DNA from 2 places in the Arthrobacter sp. NicSoilC5 genome. Region 1 is predicted to be linked to the other one. Evidence: predicted binding sites of a transcription regulator. Region 1 holds the regulator's gene; the other holds the start of a gene.
The links. The regulator LexA, encoded in region 1, represses DNA repair genes until DNA is damaged. The targets are predictions, from matches to a motif close to TCGAACANNTGTTCGA.
Positions count from the first base shown of each region.

Region 1 (6,983 bases):
TCGGCGGCCAGCCAGCGCTGAAGGGAATCAGAGCCAAGGTTCTTCTGCACCACCAGCCACGCGGTGCCGCCCTCCGCCAGGCGCGGCAGCCACAGCTTGAGCAGGGCATGCAGTTCGTCCTTGCCGATCCTGATGGGAGGGTTGGACCAGATTGTGTCGAAGCGGATGCCGGGATCCACGGCCTGGGGCGTGCTGGCGACGACATTGGACAGTCCCAGCGCGGCGGCGTTCTCGTTGGTCAGGGTGATGCAGCGTTCGTTGACATCCACGGCGTAGACCTTTGATTCGGGGGCCAGCAGAGCCATAGTGAGCGCCACCGGACCCCAGCCGCACCCGATATCCAGGAGATTGCCCTCGGGATTCGGGGCCGGAACTTCGGCGAGGAGCACCGCGGTGCCCTTGTCGATTCCGTCGGGGCTGAAGATGCCCGTGGAGGTCTGGAGCCGTCGCGTCTCACCGGCCAATTCCACCGTCAAAGGCTTCCGGGTAAAGGGGCCGGCAGGGGACGTGCTGAAATAGTGTGCGGACTCCATAACTGGCCAGAGTAGTTCCCCCTGCAGCGTAATGGGAAACCGGCGTGAAGGCCCTCTGGTACGCTGGAAGGCATGTTCCTGATCTTCGAGTAGCCGGTACGGGCCATGCCCGTCCGCAGCCTGTCCTCCAGCGACAGTCCGTCCCGCAGCGACGCAGGTTTCCATGCCTTCCGCTTTGTGCACCGGCCAGACCGTTCCGTCTGAGCCGGACGCCGGACAATACTCGAAAGTCAGCCCGTTGCTGCACTTCCTGCCATTCTCCGGCCTCTTCCAGCCCTGCCGCCGTCGTGAGGCGGCATTCGAGCCCCGGCATTGCAGCCGGCGGCGAAACAACCAGGAGAACTGCATGACCGCAGGCCGTCAGCCCAGCGCGAATACTTTCCAACTTCCACCCAATCAGCACTATTCTGGAACTGCCGAATCTTCAAAGGAGACCATGACCAGCCAGCCCAATACCGGTTCCGATCCAGCCGCCCAGGACATGAGTCCGCAGGAGATCCAGGCTGTCATCGACCGGATCCTCGCCAAGGACGTACCGGCCAGAAACGTCAGCACGCCCGGTGGTGAAGGCGGCAGTGGAAAAGCGGTGCTTGGCAAGGCGCAGGCCATTTCCCGCCTTGACGAAGAACACTCAACGTACGACGGCGACCAGCAGGACCTCGAGGAACGGCGCGCGCTGCGCCGGCGGGCAGGCCTGTCCACCGAACTCGAAGACGTCACCGAGGTCGAATACCGGCAGCTGCGCCTGGAACGCGTCGTCCTCGCCGGGCTCTGGTCCGAAGGAACGCTTGCCGACGCCGAAAACTCGTTGCGTGAGCTCGCTGCCCTCGCCGAGACCGCCGGTTCGGAGGTCCTCGACGGGTTGGTGCAGCGCCGCGACAAACCAGACCCCGGGACGTTCCTGGGGTCCGGCAAGGCCCAGGAGCTGAAGGACATCGTCATGGCCACCGGCGCGGACACCGTGGTGGTGGACGCCGAACTGGCACCTTCCCAGCGCCGCGGCCTTGAGGACATCGTCAAGGTCAAGGTCATCGACCGCACGGCCCTGATCCTGGACATCTTCGCGCAGCATGCCAAGAGCCGCGAAGGCAAGGCCCAGGTGGAACTGGCACAGCTGGAATACCTCCTTCCCCGCCTGCGCGGCTGGGGCGAGTCGATGTCCCGCCAGGCCGGTGGCCAGGTGGGCGGCGCTGCTGCCGGCATGGGCTCGCGTGGTCCCGGTGAGACCAAGATCGAACTGGACCGGCGCCGGATCCGTACCCGCATGGCAAAGCTGCGGCGCGAAATTGCCGCCATGAAGCCGGCCCGCGAGACCAAACGGGCCAACCGCCGTCGTAACGAAGTGCCCTCCGTGGCAATCGCCGGGTACACCAACGCCGGCAAGTCCTCGCTGCTGAACAGGCTCACGGACGCAGGTGTCCTCGTGGAGAACGCGCTGTTCGCCACGCTGGATCCCACCGTCCGCAAGGCCGAAACCGCTGACGGCCTGGGGTACACCCTGGCCGACACCGTCGGATTCGTCCGTTCGCTGCCCACCCAGTTGGTGGAAGCCTTCCGTTCCACCCTGGAAGAGGTCGCCGACTCGGACCTGATCCTGCACGTGGTGGACGTTTCGCACCCTGACCCCGAAGGGCAGATCGCAGCGGTCCGGAAGGTCTTCAGCGAAGTCGATGCCCGCAAGGTGCCGGAAATCATCGTCCTGAACAAGGCCGATGCAGCCGACCCCTTCGTGGTGGAACGGCTGAAGCAGCGCGAGCCGCGGCACGTGGTGGTCTCCGCCCGGACGGGGGAGGGCATTCCGGAACTCCTAATGGCCATCAGTGAGTCCATTCCCCGGCCATCGGTCAAGATGGAGCTGCTCATTCCGTACGACCGCGGGGACCTGCTCAGCAAGCTCCACGAGTCCGACGCCGAAATCCTCAGCCTGGACCACGTTGAGGCAGGCACCAGGGCTGCCGTGATGGTCCGGGAGGGCCTCGCGTCTGAACTGGAACCATTCGTCGTCAATGACTGACCCCGCGGCCGGCGAAGCTGCGCAGACGGCGGGCGAGCAGTTCGTTATTGAACTGCTCGACCGCGCCGTCGCCGGCATGGGCGGACAAAGCCGCACCGGACAACACGAAATGGCCCGCCAGGTGGCCCGGGCCATCGAAACGGGCAACCACTTGTTGGTCCAGGCAGGCACCGGCACCGGCAAATCGCTCGCCTACCTGGTGCCGCTTATCGCCCATGCCCTGGAAAGCAACAAGCCGGCCCTGGTGTCCACGGCCACGCTGGCATTGCAGACCCAGATTGTGGGCAGGGACCTGCCCCGGCTCCTGAAGAACATCACGCCGGCACTGGACCGGCCGGTCAAGGTTGCCCTGGTCAAGGGGCGGTCCAACTACGTTTGCCGCCACAAGCTTGAAGGCGGGTTCCCGTCAGAGGAACCCTCGGAAGGTCAGCTCTTCTCCCTGGGAGAGGACACCAGCGTTCCACATTTCGCTGCTTCCGTGGGCGGACCATCGTCGCAGCTTGGCAAGGAAGTGGTGCGGCTCCGCGAATGGGCTGAAAAGACAGCCACCGGCGACAGGGACGAGCTCCTGCCGGGTGTGACCGACCGTGCCTGGCGCCAGGTTTCCGTGACCTCGATGGAATGCCTGGGGGCACAGAAATGCCCAATGGCCGCCGAATGCTTCAGCGAACTCGCCCGCCAGGACGCAGCCGACGCCGATGTGGTGGTGACCAACCACGCCATGCTGGCCGTCAGCGCGTTCGAGGGACTCGCGGTCCTGCCCGAATACGACGTCGTGGTGGTGGACGAAGCGCACGAACTGCAGGACCGGGTCACTGGCGCCGTGTCCGGACAGTTGTCCGTGGCCATGGTCCACGCTGCCGCTTCGGGTGCCCGGAAACATACCGCCATCACCGTTGATGCCCTGAACGCCGCAGCTGCCAACCTGGAGCTGGCTCTTGCCGGCGCGCCGAACGGTCTGCTTCCCAACGGGCTGAATGATGAACAGCTCGACTGCGTGGACCAATTGCGTGAAGCGTGCCGCGCCGCGTTGTCCGATTCCAAAGGGGACAGCAACACCACAGCCGACGGCGGGCGGCAGCTGGCGCGTTCCCGGCTGATGCTCATCCTGGAACTCTGCGAAAGGCTCATTGCTGCACGCGAGAACCGCGAAGTGGTGTGGTTTTCCCGCGCCAGCACCTTCGACCCCGGCCAGGGATACTCACCGCCCGATGACAGTGCACCGGTGCTGATTAACATAGCCCCGCTGTCCGTCGCCGGCAGGCTGCGGGAGGGGCTTTTTGCGGACCATACCGTCGTGCTGACCTCTGCCACCCTGGCCATTGGCTCCGCCTTTGAACCGGCGGCCGGGGGACTGGGCCTGGTAGGCGACGGAGCCCCCAGCTGGACGGGCGTGGATGTTGGCTCGCCCTTCGACTATCCCAAACAGGGCATCCTCTACGTCGCCGGCCACCTGCCCAAGCCCGGCCGCGGCGTGTCACCGGAAGCGCTGTCAGAACTCGAAGCACTCATCAAGGCATCCGGTGGGGGCGCCCTGTGCCTGTTCTCCTCGCGTCGGGCCGCCGAAGAGGCCGCCGATGCCCTCCGGCCCAAGCTCAATATGACTGTTCTCTGCCAGGGCGAGTCGACCATGACCGCCCTGGTGAAGCAATTCGCCGACGAACCGGACACCTGCCTCTTCGGAACCATGTCCCTGTGGCAGGGCGTCGACGTTCCCGGAGGATCCTGCCGGCTGGTGGTGATAGACCGCATCCCCTTCCCGCGGCCGGACGATCCCCTGATGACGGCGCGTTCGCGTGCCGTGGCGCAGGCAGGGGGAAACGGCTTCATGTCCGTTTCCGCCACCCACGCGGCCATCCGGCTTGCGCAGGGCGCCGGCCGCCTGATCAGGTCTACCGGGGACAAAGGGGTGGTGGCTGTCCTGGACTCACGGCTGGCCACCGAACGCTATGCGGGATTCCTGCGCGGGGCGCTGCCCCCGTTCTGGGCCACCACCGATCGCGCCAAGGCGCTGGCTGCGCTCACCCGGCTTGGTGCAGACGCTTCCTGAGAAACCGCCGGACAACGCCTGCGCGGATGCCGCGCAGGCGTGCGCAGGCTAGAGCGAACGCAGGACTGAGACGACCTTGCCCATGATGGTGGCGTGGTCGCCCAGGATTGGTTCGTACTGCGTGTTCTGGGGGAGCAGCCAGGTGTGTCCGTCGCGCTGGCGGAACGTCTTCACGGTCGCCTCGTCGTCCAGCAGGGCAGCAACAATGTCCCCGTTGGCAGCGTCAGCCTGCCGCCGCACCACCACCCAGTCGCCGTCGCAAATGGCGGCGTCCACCATGGAGTCACCGGCCACCCTCAGCATGAAAAGTTCGCCCTGGCCCACCAGCTGGCGGGGCAGCGGCATGACGTCTTCCACGAGCTGTTCGGCGAGGATGGGGCCGCCGGCGGCAATCCGGCCCACCAGCGGAACCATGGCCGTATCCAGCGCGGTGGGCAGTTCGGTGACCGTGGCGCCGCCGCCCGCAGCCTGCGGCGCAGGAGACGCGCCGGCGCCTTTGCCCCCGCCGTCGAGCGTGAGCGGCATCAGCACTTCCATGGCGCGCGGCCGCTTGGGGTCGCGGCGCAGGTAACCCAGCTTCTCCAACTGTGAGAGCTGGTGGGTCACGCTGGACAGGCTCGCAAGGCCGACGGTATCGCCGATCTCGCGCATGGAGGGCGGATAACCGTTCTCGTTGACCGAGCGCTGGATGGTTTCGAGGATCTTTTTCTGCCGTGGGGTCAGGCCCTTGGCTGTCCTCTTGGATTGCGGGGCGGTCCTGCCCCCGGCGGCTGCTGCTGCCATATTCGCCAATGCCTTTCGCTTGCCGCCGGATCTTCCGTGTGCCGCTGTTGCACAGTGCCGCCGGAAGGACTCCCACTGTCATTGTCAGACCCTGCTGTTCAACTTCAGTGGTGGATGTTCTGTGGTTCCAAAACTAGGCCAGCCACATTGCTTTTTCAAACATTTGTTCTAGCGAGTCTCGACATTGTTCGTTGATAGGTGCTAAAACTTAACATGCAAAGTTCGAACATGTGTTCTAACCAGCAGATGCCCCATTCGAATACGCGGCCGGGAGAAGTCACGGCGCGATATGCGCGGCAAGGCAGCAGCGGGCGGACACCCGGGCAGCACGGCAAGTCCAGGAGGGCTTAGTTCATGTCAGCTTTATCTCTTCACCAGGTTTCACCTTCGTCCGCACCCCTGCGGCTGACCCGCCGGGGGAGGATCGTCCTGATCGGAGTTCCGCTCGTGCTCCTGGCTGTACTCCTGCTGTCGCTTTCGGGCCTCTTCCACTCCCCGGCCAAGGCCTCGGATTCGGCCGCCGACCTTGCCGTGACGCCCACCGTCACGGTGACCGTGCAGTCCGGCCAGTCGCTGTGGGCCATTGCGGGCGCCGTCGCTCCGGACCGGGACGCCCGGGACGTCGTGGCAGACATCGTCCAGCTCAACAACCTTGCCGCGGGCACCGTTCTTCCGGGCCAGCAGCTCTTCGTCCCCACTCACTGACCGTCCCCGCCCACTGACTGTCCCGCCCACTGACCGGCCGCCCACTGACCGGCCGCCCACTGACCGGCCGCCCACTGACCGGCCGCCCACTGACCGGCGCCACCCCTGAGTTCGTGGCCTCTGCGAGGGTGGCCTGCCTGGCTGGCTGGCAAGCCCTGGAGCGGGCCGCCGCGGGACATGCCGAGGGCGAACAGGAACCGTCACATTTTCCGGTCGTTGCCGCGGCAACTAAACTGTTCAGGTGAACGACCAGCTAGAACGTCTGAACCGGCTTCCCCTCCGCAGCAACCTCCGCGGCCTGACCCCTTACGGGGCGCCCCAACTGGACGTCCCCATTCTGCTGAACGTCAATGAAAACACCCATGGTGTCCCCGCCGACGTGCGCGCAGCCATCAGTGCCGCCGTGACGGAGGCCGCTGCGGGTCTAAACCGTTACCCGGACCGTGAGTTCACCGCGCTCCGGAAGGCCCTGGCCGAATACCTCGGGCATGGGCTCGATGAAACCAACCTGTGGGCCGCCAACGGTTCCAACGAGGTCCTCCAGCAGATCCTCCAGGCCTTTGGCGGTCCGGGCCGCACCGCATTGGGTTTCCCGCCCACGTACTCCATGTACCCGCTGCTGGCCAGCGGAACAGACACGCAGTACATCACCGGGGAGCGCGCGGAGGGCTATGACCTCAGCGCGGAGTCGGCCGCGCGCCAGGTCAAGGAACTGCAGCCGAACATCGTGTTCCTCTGCTCGCCCAACAACCCCACCGGGACCGGACTTGGGCTGGACGTCGTGGAGTCCGTCTACGAGGCCGGTTCGGACAGCCAGGCCATCGTCATAGTCGATGAGGCGTACCACGAGTTCGCGCACGACGGAACGCCCAGCGCGCTGACGCTCCTGCCCGGCCGT
Region 1 is NZ_AP024660.1:4,607,631-4,614,613, forward strand. It holds gene LDO22_RS21375 (methyltransferase) at 1-533, opposite strand, end outside; gene hflX (GTPase HflX) at 970-2,547, shown strand; gene LDO22_RS21385 (ATP-dependent DNA helicase) at 2,540-4,597, shown strand; gene lexA (transcriptional repressor LexA) at 4,646-5,380, opposite strand; gene LDO22_RS21395 (LysM peptidoglycan-binding domain-containing protein) at 5,735-6,085, shown strand; gene LDO22_RS21400 (histidinol-phosphate transaminase) at 6,327-6,983, shown strand, end outside.

Region 2 (6,983 bases), 960 kb from region 1:
CCACCACTGTGGGGGCGGGAAGTCCAGGTTTGATGTTGCGCAGTTCGATGTCGCCCAGGGGAAGGGACAACTGCCCCTCCAGCACCTCAAAGCCTTTCCGCGGGCCATTGGCTGATTGAAGCTGCTGCAAATGGTGCACCAGGTCCGCGCGGTTGGCGGTGCCTCCGGCTTCGCGGTGCAGGGAATCAAAGGCCCCCAGCTGCGCAAGGCGCCTGATGCTTGGCTTGCTGAGCCGCGAGCGCGCCCGGAGATCCGCCAGTGAGTCATAGGGCTGGCCGGCGACAATCCGCTTCAGTTCTGCAGCAGAGAGGCCGTAAATCCCGTTCAGGCTGAGCCTGATTCCCAGCCTGCCGGCGTCCCTGCCTGTCCCGATCCGCTCCACCCGGTATTCGGCTTTGCTGCGGTTAATGTCCAGGGGAAGGATGGGGATGCCCAGCCGGCGGGCTTCGGCCACGAGCAGCCGTTTGGGGTACATGCCGGGGTCGTGCTCCCATAAGCCTGCAAGGAAGGCTTCGGGGTGGTGTGTCTTGAGCCAGGCGGACTGGTAGGTGGGGACAGCGAAAGCAGCCCCGTGGGCTTTGCAGAAGCCGAAGCTGGCAAAGGACTTCAACGTCCCCCACACCTTGTCCACCACCTCGGGGGTGTACCCCCTGGCTTTGGCGTGGCGCCGGAAGTACTCCTCCACCCGCGCTTCTCCGGCCTCGCTGCTGAGTGCCCGGCGGAATTCGTCGGCTTTTGCCAGGCCGCAGCCGGTCATGACGTGGAGGGTTTTCAGGATCTGCTCGTGGAAGACGGTGACCCCGTGGGTTTCCTGCAGCACCGGCTTGAGGTCAGGGTGGGGGTAGACCTCAGGGGCGAATCCGTGCCGGTGTTCCAGGAAGGGCCGCACCATGTCCGATTTCATCGGTCCCGGGCGGAACAGTGAAATATCGATGATGAGGTCATTGAACTCCCGCGGCGCCATTTTGCCGATCAGTTCCCGCTGCCCGGGTGATTCGATCTGGAAGCAGCCAAGGGTATGCGTGCTCCTGATCAGCTCATAGGTGGCTTCGTCGTCGAGGGGGACGGCGTTGAGGTCTATCCGGCCGTTGGCGGCAATGTAATCGGGGCCGGAACCTTCCGGGCCCGCAGGGTGGTTCCCCGCCTTGACCACTTCCTCCTTGGAGGGATGGATCCTGATGATCTCCCGGACCGCAAACGCCATGGCGCTTTGCATGCGGACACCCAGGACATCGAGTTTGAGCATGCCCATGGGGTCCATGTCATGTTTATCGAACTGGCTCATGGGCAGTCCAAGACCGCTGGGCTGGACCGGGGTGCGGTCCAGGAGGGTGGCATCACCCAGGATGACGCCGCACGGGTGCATGGATATGTGGCGGGGAAGCCGGTCGAGCCGTTCGGTCAGGTCCACCAGCAGGTCCAGTTGCTGGTTGCCATGGGCGTCGCGTTGCTCCACCCGGCCGGCAAACTCTCGCAGTTCCGGTTTTTCCTGCAGTGCTTCCCGGAATTTCCGTGCAGAGAACCGCCACAGCTGCTTGGCGATCTCCCCCACCTCGTCGTCGTCCATGCCCAGCGCCAGGCCGGCGTCGCGCACGGCACCGCGGGCGCGATATCCGTTCTGCATGCTCATCAGGGTTACCCGTTCAGAGCCGAAGCGTTCGAAGATCCGGTGGTAGACGTTGTGGCGCTCAGCGCTTTCGACGTCGATGTCGATGTCCGGAAGGGTGGCGCGGTCGTTGGAGAGGAAACGTTCAAAAATCAGGTCGTGCTGGAGGGGATTCACATGGCTGACGTCGATCAGGTAATTCACCAGGCTGGATGCTCCCGAACCTCTTGCTGCTGCCCTGACCCCCATGTCCTGGATCATCCGGGACACCTCGGCAACAGTCAGGAAGTACGAGGAGAATCCCAGGTTGTCGATGATCCCCAGCTCATGGTCAAGGCGCGCCATGATCTCCTTCTCCGTGTTGCCAGTGGCGCCCGGGAACCTCCGGCCGATTCCTGCATGGCAACGCTGGATGAGTTCAGCGTGCGGATCCTGGCTGATGCCAATAACGGATGCTTCGGGCACCACGGGCTGTTTCCATCCCATGTCTGAGGTGGGATCGATCCGGCAGAGATCGGCGAGCGCCTCCGTCTGCGTCATCAGCTGCTTGAGATCGGCGGCACCATAACCGGCAGCGGAAATGATTTCCTTGCCCAGCCCCAGCATCTGCGCCGGGGTTTTCAGCCACCCTTGGCCGGTGGGTTGCAGGAGTGGTTCCCCTGCCAGTTCGGGCAGGGACTTCAATGTCCGGGCCGAATCCAGGACGTCAGCGGTTGGTGCTCCGTCCGCAGCGCAGTACCTAACGGCATTGGACAGGACCGCCGGTACCTGGTGTTCCTCGGCGAGCCTGAGCATGCGCACAGCATGCGCCGTGCTCATCGGGGTACCAGGTGCGCTGAGTTGGGAGACGATTTCAGCCACCACGGTTCCGGCGGGCATGGCGTCGAGCCACTGCTTGAAGAGGGTCCGGGGCCGCAGGTAGCGCCGTCCGCCCATGGCCCGGCCCACATCCGAATCAGGGCCGAGCAGTACGGTGAGCACCGGCTTAAGGGTTTGGGGGTCCAGGGTGCGGGAGGCCAGTTCGGCGCGGGTGACAGCAGCGGGCACCGCTCCCCCGGCTTTCCCCGAGGTCCTTGCGTGGGCGTCGGAAACCAGGCGGCACAGCGCACGGTATCCGGCACCGTTGTTTTGGCCGCGGGCCAGCACCACCACCCTGCCTGACACCTGCGTTCGGTGATCGCCGTCGTCGTCAAACACTGCAAGGTCCACCCCCACAATGGGGTCGATGCCCGCGGCCATGCAGGCCTTGAGGTGCTTGATGGTTCCGTAGAGGCCATCCCGGTCTGTACAGGCGAGGGCTGTGGCACCGTCGGCGGCGGCAGCCATGGCCAGTTCCTCCGGCCAGGAAACACCGTAATGGGCGCTGAACGCCGTGGAAACGTGAAGGTGGGTGAAGCTCATGCTGGACTGGTCAGGCTGTTCTGTGGCGGAGGGCGTCATGGATCCGCAGCAGCCGCCAACGGTTGCTGCGGAGATGGCGGGTCAGGTCAAGGGTGAGGGGTTCTGCGCCGGCCGGTTCTTCCGGCGCAGCGGAACGGGAGGTTGCCCGGGAGGGCAGAACCTGCACTCGCCAGATTTCGTGATCCACCACGCCCTGGCCGCTTCCCAGCGGTGCCCTGCTGTCCTCCGCCCACCATTGCCGGCGTTCGTACCACCGGAGGGGTTCGGCGCAGACGGTGTAGGAAGCCCCGGCCCAGGTCAACGATTCCGGCTGTCCGGCTTCGTTGCACACCACGTCAACAGACTCGCTGAACATGCCCAAGCGCACCTCCCGGACGATTCTCCCCATAACAGGTATTCGAATATGTATTCGAATAAAACCAGTCTACGCCGGGATGGCATCAAAACATAGGCGGGGGTGGACGGGGCGTGCGGCAGGGAGCAGGATGTTGGCATGAGTACCGATGACGCACTCCTGAAGCAGGCCAGCATCAAGACCGAGGACTCCACCCTGGTCGCCACGTTCGATATCGACGGCACCATACCGGTATCCGGTGCCTACGTGGTGGGGTTGATGGGAGCCTCGCCTGATTATTCGGCGCAGCGCCGGCTGTGCATTGAGTTCATGAACGGGGAGGCCATCGCCTGCTACGCGTTCAACCGGGACCAGGGAATCGAAGAGGATTACGACCTGTCCGGCGTCACCCACTCACAGAGCAGCATCACCGGCAGCTTTCCCCTGACGGCGTTGAACGGGCTCGGGCAGGGGCATGTCCTGTCCGCCTTCAGTGAGGCGGACGGACGGGAGTTCCAGCACGGGGTGCCGGTGGAGGAAGCACTCTAAGCTTCCTCAGCTGTTTTCTTTATGGATCCGCAGTTCAAGTTCAATGAACGCGGAGATCATGGCCCGGTAGGTTGACTCCACGATGTCCGGGTCAATGTCCTTTTTCTCGGCAGCAGCCCGCACGTGTTCAATGATCCGCTCCACCCGGCCCGGGGCGCGCACCTCGGCGTCATCACCCTTCAGCGTGCCGGCGATCCTGATCAGCCTCTCGCGGCGGGCGATGAGGGTGACAATCTGCTCATCCACCTCGTCAACAGCAACCCGGACGGCAGCGAGCTGTTCCCTGTCTGCCCGGGCATCCCTATCGTTTCCTTGAATTGTCGCCATCATCTGACAGTATCGAAGCATGGAGCCCAGAGTCGACTTTATCTCCCTCGGTGTCCGCAGTGTCGAGGCCTCGCGCGCCTTCTACGTGGACGGCCTTGGCTGGCCCGTCCACCGCGAGGTTGCCGGGGAAGTCCTGTTCATCCAGGTGAACCATGGGCTGGTGCTCTCCCTCTGGGACAGCACCCAGATGCAGGCCGAGGCCGGCACCAGTCCTCCCGCCGGCGTCCCCGGCATCACGCTCAGCCACAACCTGGGAAGCCCGCAGGAAGTGGACAGCGTCATGGAACAGGCTGCGGCGGCCGGTGCTGCCATCGTTGCCGAGCCCGTCACCAAGGCGTGGGGCGGCTACGCAGGATATTTTGCCGACCCTGACGGGTTCCGCTGGGAAGTGGCGTACAACCCCACCTGGGCAGTGGACGACGCCGGCACGGTCACCGTCTGACGGGCGGCGGCCCCGGCGGGGCTGCTAGAACAGGGCTTCCACCGGGCGGATCAGTTCCGGGCCGTTATTGCGCACATTGCCCACTTCCTTGCCGACAGAGTCCACCTGCCAGTCGGCTGCGGCCTCCTTAACCCCTGACCGCACCAGGTCAACGAGTGCGGCGGCATCGTCCGCCTGCGGGTCCAGCCAGGCCTCCATCGTGGCCTTGTCCATGGGCAGCGGCACCCTGTCATGCAGCTCGGTCAGTTTCCCGAAGATGGTGGATTCCGTCCCTGGCGGCGGTGTGTCCGCCGTGAGGATCGACGTCGACAGCAGCCAGCGTCCGGGCTCCCCCTCCGGCACGGACGGGTCCTTCCACCACTCGTAGAGGCCGGCGAAAACCAACCCATGGTCCCCGCCCGGGTGCACGTAGTAGGGCTGCTTCGATTTCCCGGGCCCCTGCTTCCATTCGTAGTAGCCGTCCGCCGGGACGGCGCAGCGGCGGGACTGCACAGCCTTCCGGAAGGCCGGCTTCTCCAGCACGGATTCGCTCCGGGCATTGATCATGCGGGATCCGATCCCGGGATCCTTTGCCCAGGACGGGACCAGGCCCCAGCGCGCCACATGCAGCTGGCGGACCTGCCGGGGCTCGGCATCGCCATCCACCAGCCGCTCCAGCACGATGGGGACCGCGTCGGTGGGTGCCACGTTCCAGGACGGCGGGATGGTGACCTCGTCCTCCAGCCCGGCGTCGAATTCGGCCAGGAGATCACCCACGGCGCGTGCCATTACGTAGCGTCCACACATGCCACAAGCTTGCCACCGCCCGCCACAAACTGTCATCCAGGCACCGCAGCGGCCACCCGGCACGGGGGAATACCGCCGGCCACGCTACGGTTGACAGTAAGGAAACCTTTCAAGCGACGTATAGGAGATCCCTGTGGACTTCACTCCCGAATCCGGCACCATCACCATGTTTTCCACCACCTGGTGCGGCTACTGCAACCGGCTGAAGAAGCAGCTGGACGCACAGGGCATCGGCTACACCGAAATCAACATCGAAGAGGTGGACGGCACGGCTGAACTCGTGGAGCAGCTGAACGGTGGCAACCGCACCGTCCCCACGGTCCTCTTCCCGGACGGCACCGCGGCAACCAACCCGTCCGCCGCGGAGGTCAAGAGCCGCCTGGCCGCCTGACCGGCCGCCGCACCACAACTGTTGCGGGTCATGCCCCCAGGCTGCTGAAGGAAGCAGTTTCCAGGGTGGCATGGCCCGCATACGTGTTAAGGATGGCCTGCTCGACCGCGGCGACGTCCAGGCCTGGCACCAGATCGTTGGCGGCGCCGGCGGTGGCAGGATCCCAGTCCAGGCCGAGCGCGGCATAGCTGTCGGTAAGGACCTTCCGGATCGGGGCGGAGTCCTCCACCACAATCACCGAGCTGAAGAGCCAGCCGCCGGAGACAACCCGCTGGGCGGTGCCCACCAGTTTCACCCTCCGGGAGCTGTCTGCGGGGTCGGTACCGTGGACACTGAATTCGCCGGGACAGTATTCGCCGGGAATTTCGCCCACGGCCGCCTGCACGCCCACGCTCCGCAGCGCCTCGGCAAACAGGTCCCCGAAGTAGCCGAACCGGGCTTTGGACCCGGCGACGGCGTCGGTATCCGGTTCAATGTGGTCCACCACCAAGGTGCCCCGGTGGTAGGCGGCAGCGCGGCCGCCCGCCCTCCGGACCAGGGGTTCGAAGCCGTTGTCCCGGCAGGCCTGGGCTGCGGCGTCGAATCCCGGCAGCCGGGTGTCCCGCTGCCCGAACGCCACGGTGGGCGACGGCCGGTACAGCCGCAGGGTGGGACCAATGGCGCCGCTCCGTGCCCTTGCCAGCAGCTCCAGGCCGAATTCGAGGTCCCGGCCCGCGCCGAGCGACACGTCCTGCCGCACCACGGTGAGCGTGCTGGATCCGGTACCGGTGTGGTGCATTGTGGCGAAGCTCCCATGGTGTGGCGGCGACAATTTCAACGTCGACAGGTTTCAGTGGCGGCGGTTCATGGCCCGCGGACGGGCAGGCCACCCCTAGGTTACGCCCGACGGCGGCAGCCGCCTTAACGTCCCCGCCGCCCCACCCACAGCGCGTGCAGCAGCGGAAGGGCCGACGCGGTCATCAGCACATTGCCCAGCGCAAGGTCGTCGGGGCGGACAATGGCTCCCGCGAGCAGCAGGGCCCCGAAGACCAGGGCCGAGGCTGAGCGGCGCACAGCCCGGTCCAGCCGCGCAGCCTGGCGCTCCAGGCGTGGGACGGAAACCTGCAGCGATCCTTCCTCCAGCCTCCCGGCCAGGGCATCCAGGCGG
Region 2 is NZ_AP024660.1:879,992-886,974, forward strand. It holds gene dnaE (DNA polymerase III subunit alpha) at 1-3,007, opposite strand, end outside; gene LDO22_RS04015 (DUF6504 family protein) at 3,018-3,368, opposite strand; gene LDO22_RS04020 (hypothetical protein) at 3,501-3,890, shown strand; gene LDO22_RS04025 (chorismate mutase) at 3,897-4,220, opposite strand; gene LDO22_RS04030 (VOC family protein) at 4,237-4,659, shown strand; gene LDO22_RS04035 (SOS response-associated peptidase) at 4,684-5,445, opposite strand; gene LDO22_RS04040 (mycoredoxin) at 5,579-5,836, shown strand; gene LDO22_RS04045 (lipoate--protein ligase family protein) at 5,865-6,614, opposite strand; gene LDO22_RS04050 (AarF/UbiB family protein) at 6,737-6,983, opposite strand, start outside.
Region 2: a site for LexA is predicted at 3,405-3,420, ahead of LDO22_RS04015 (DUF6504 family protein). Genes of this name have one in related genera too.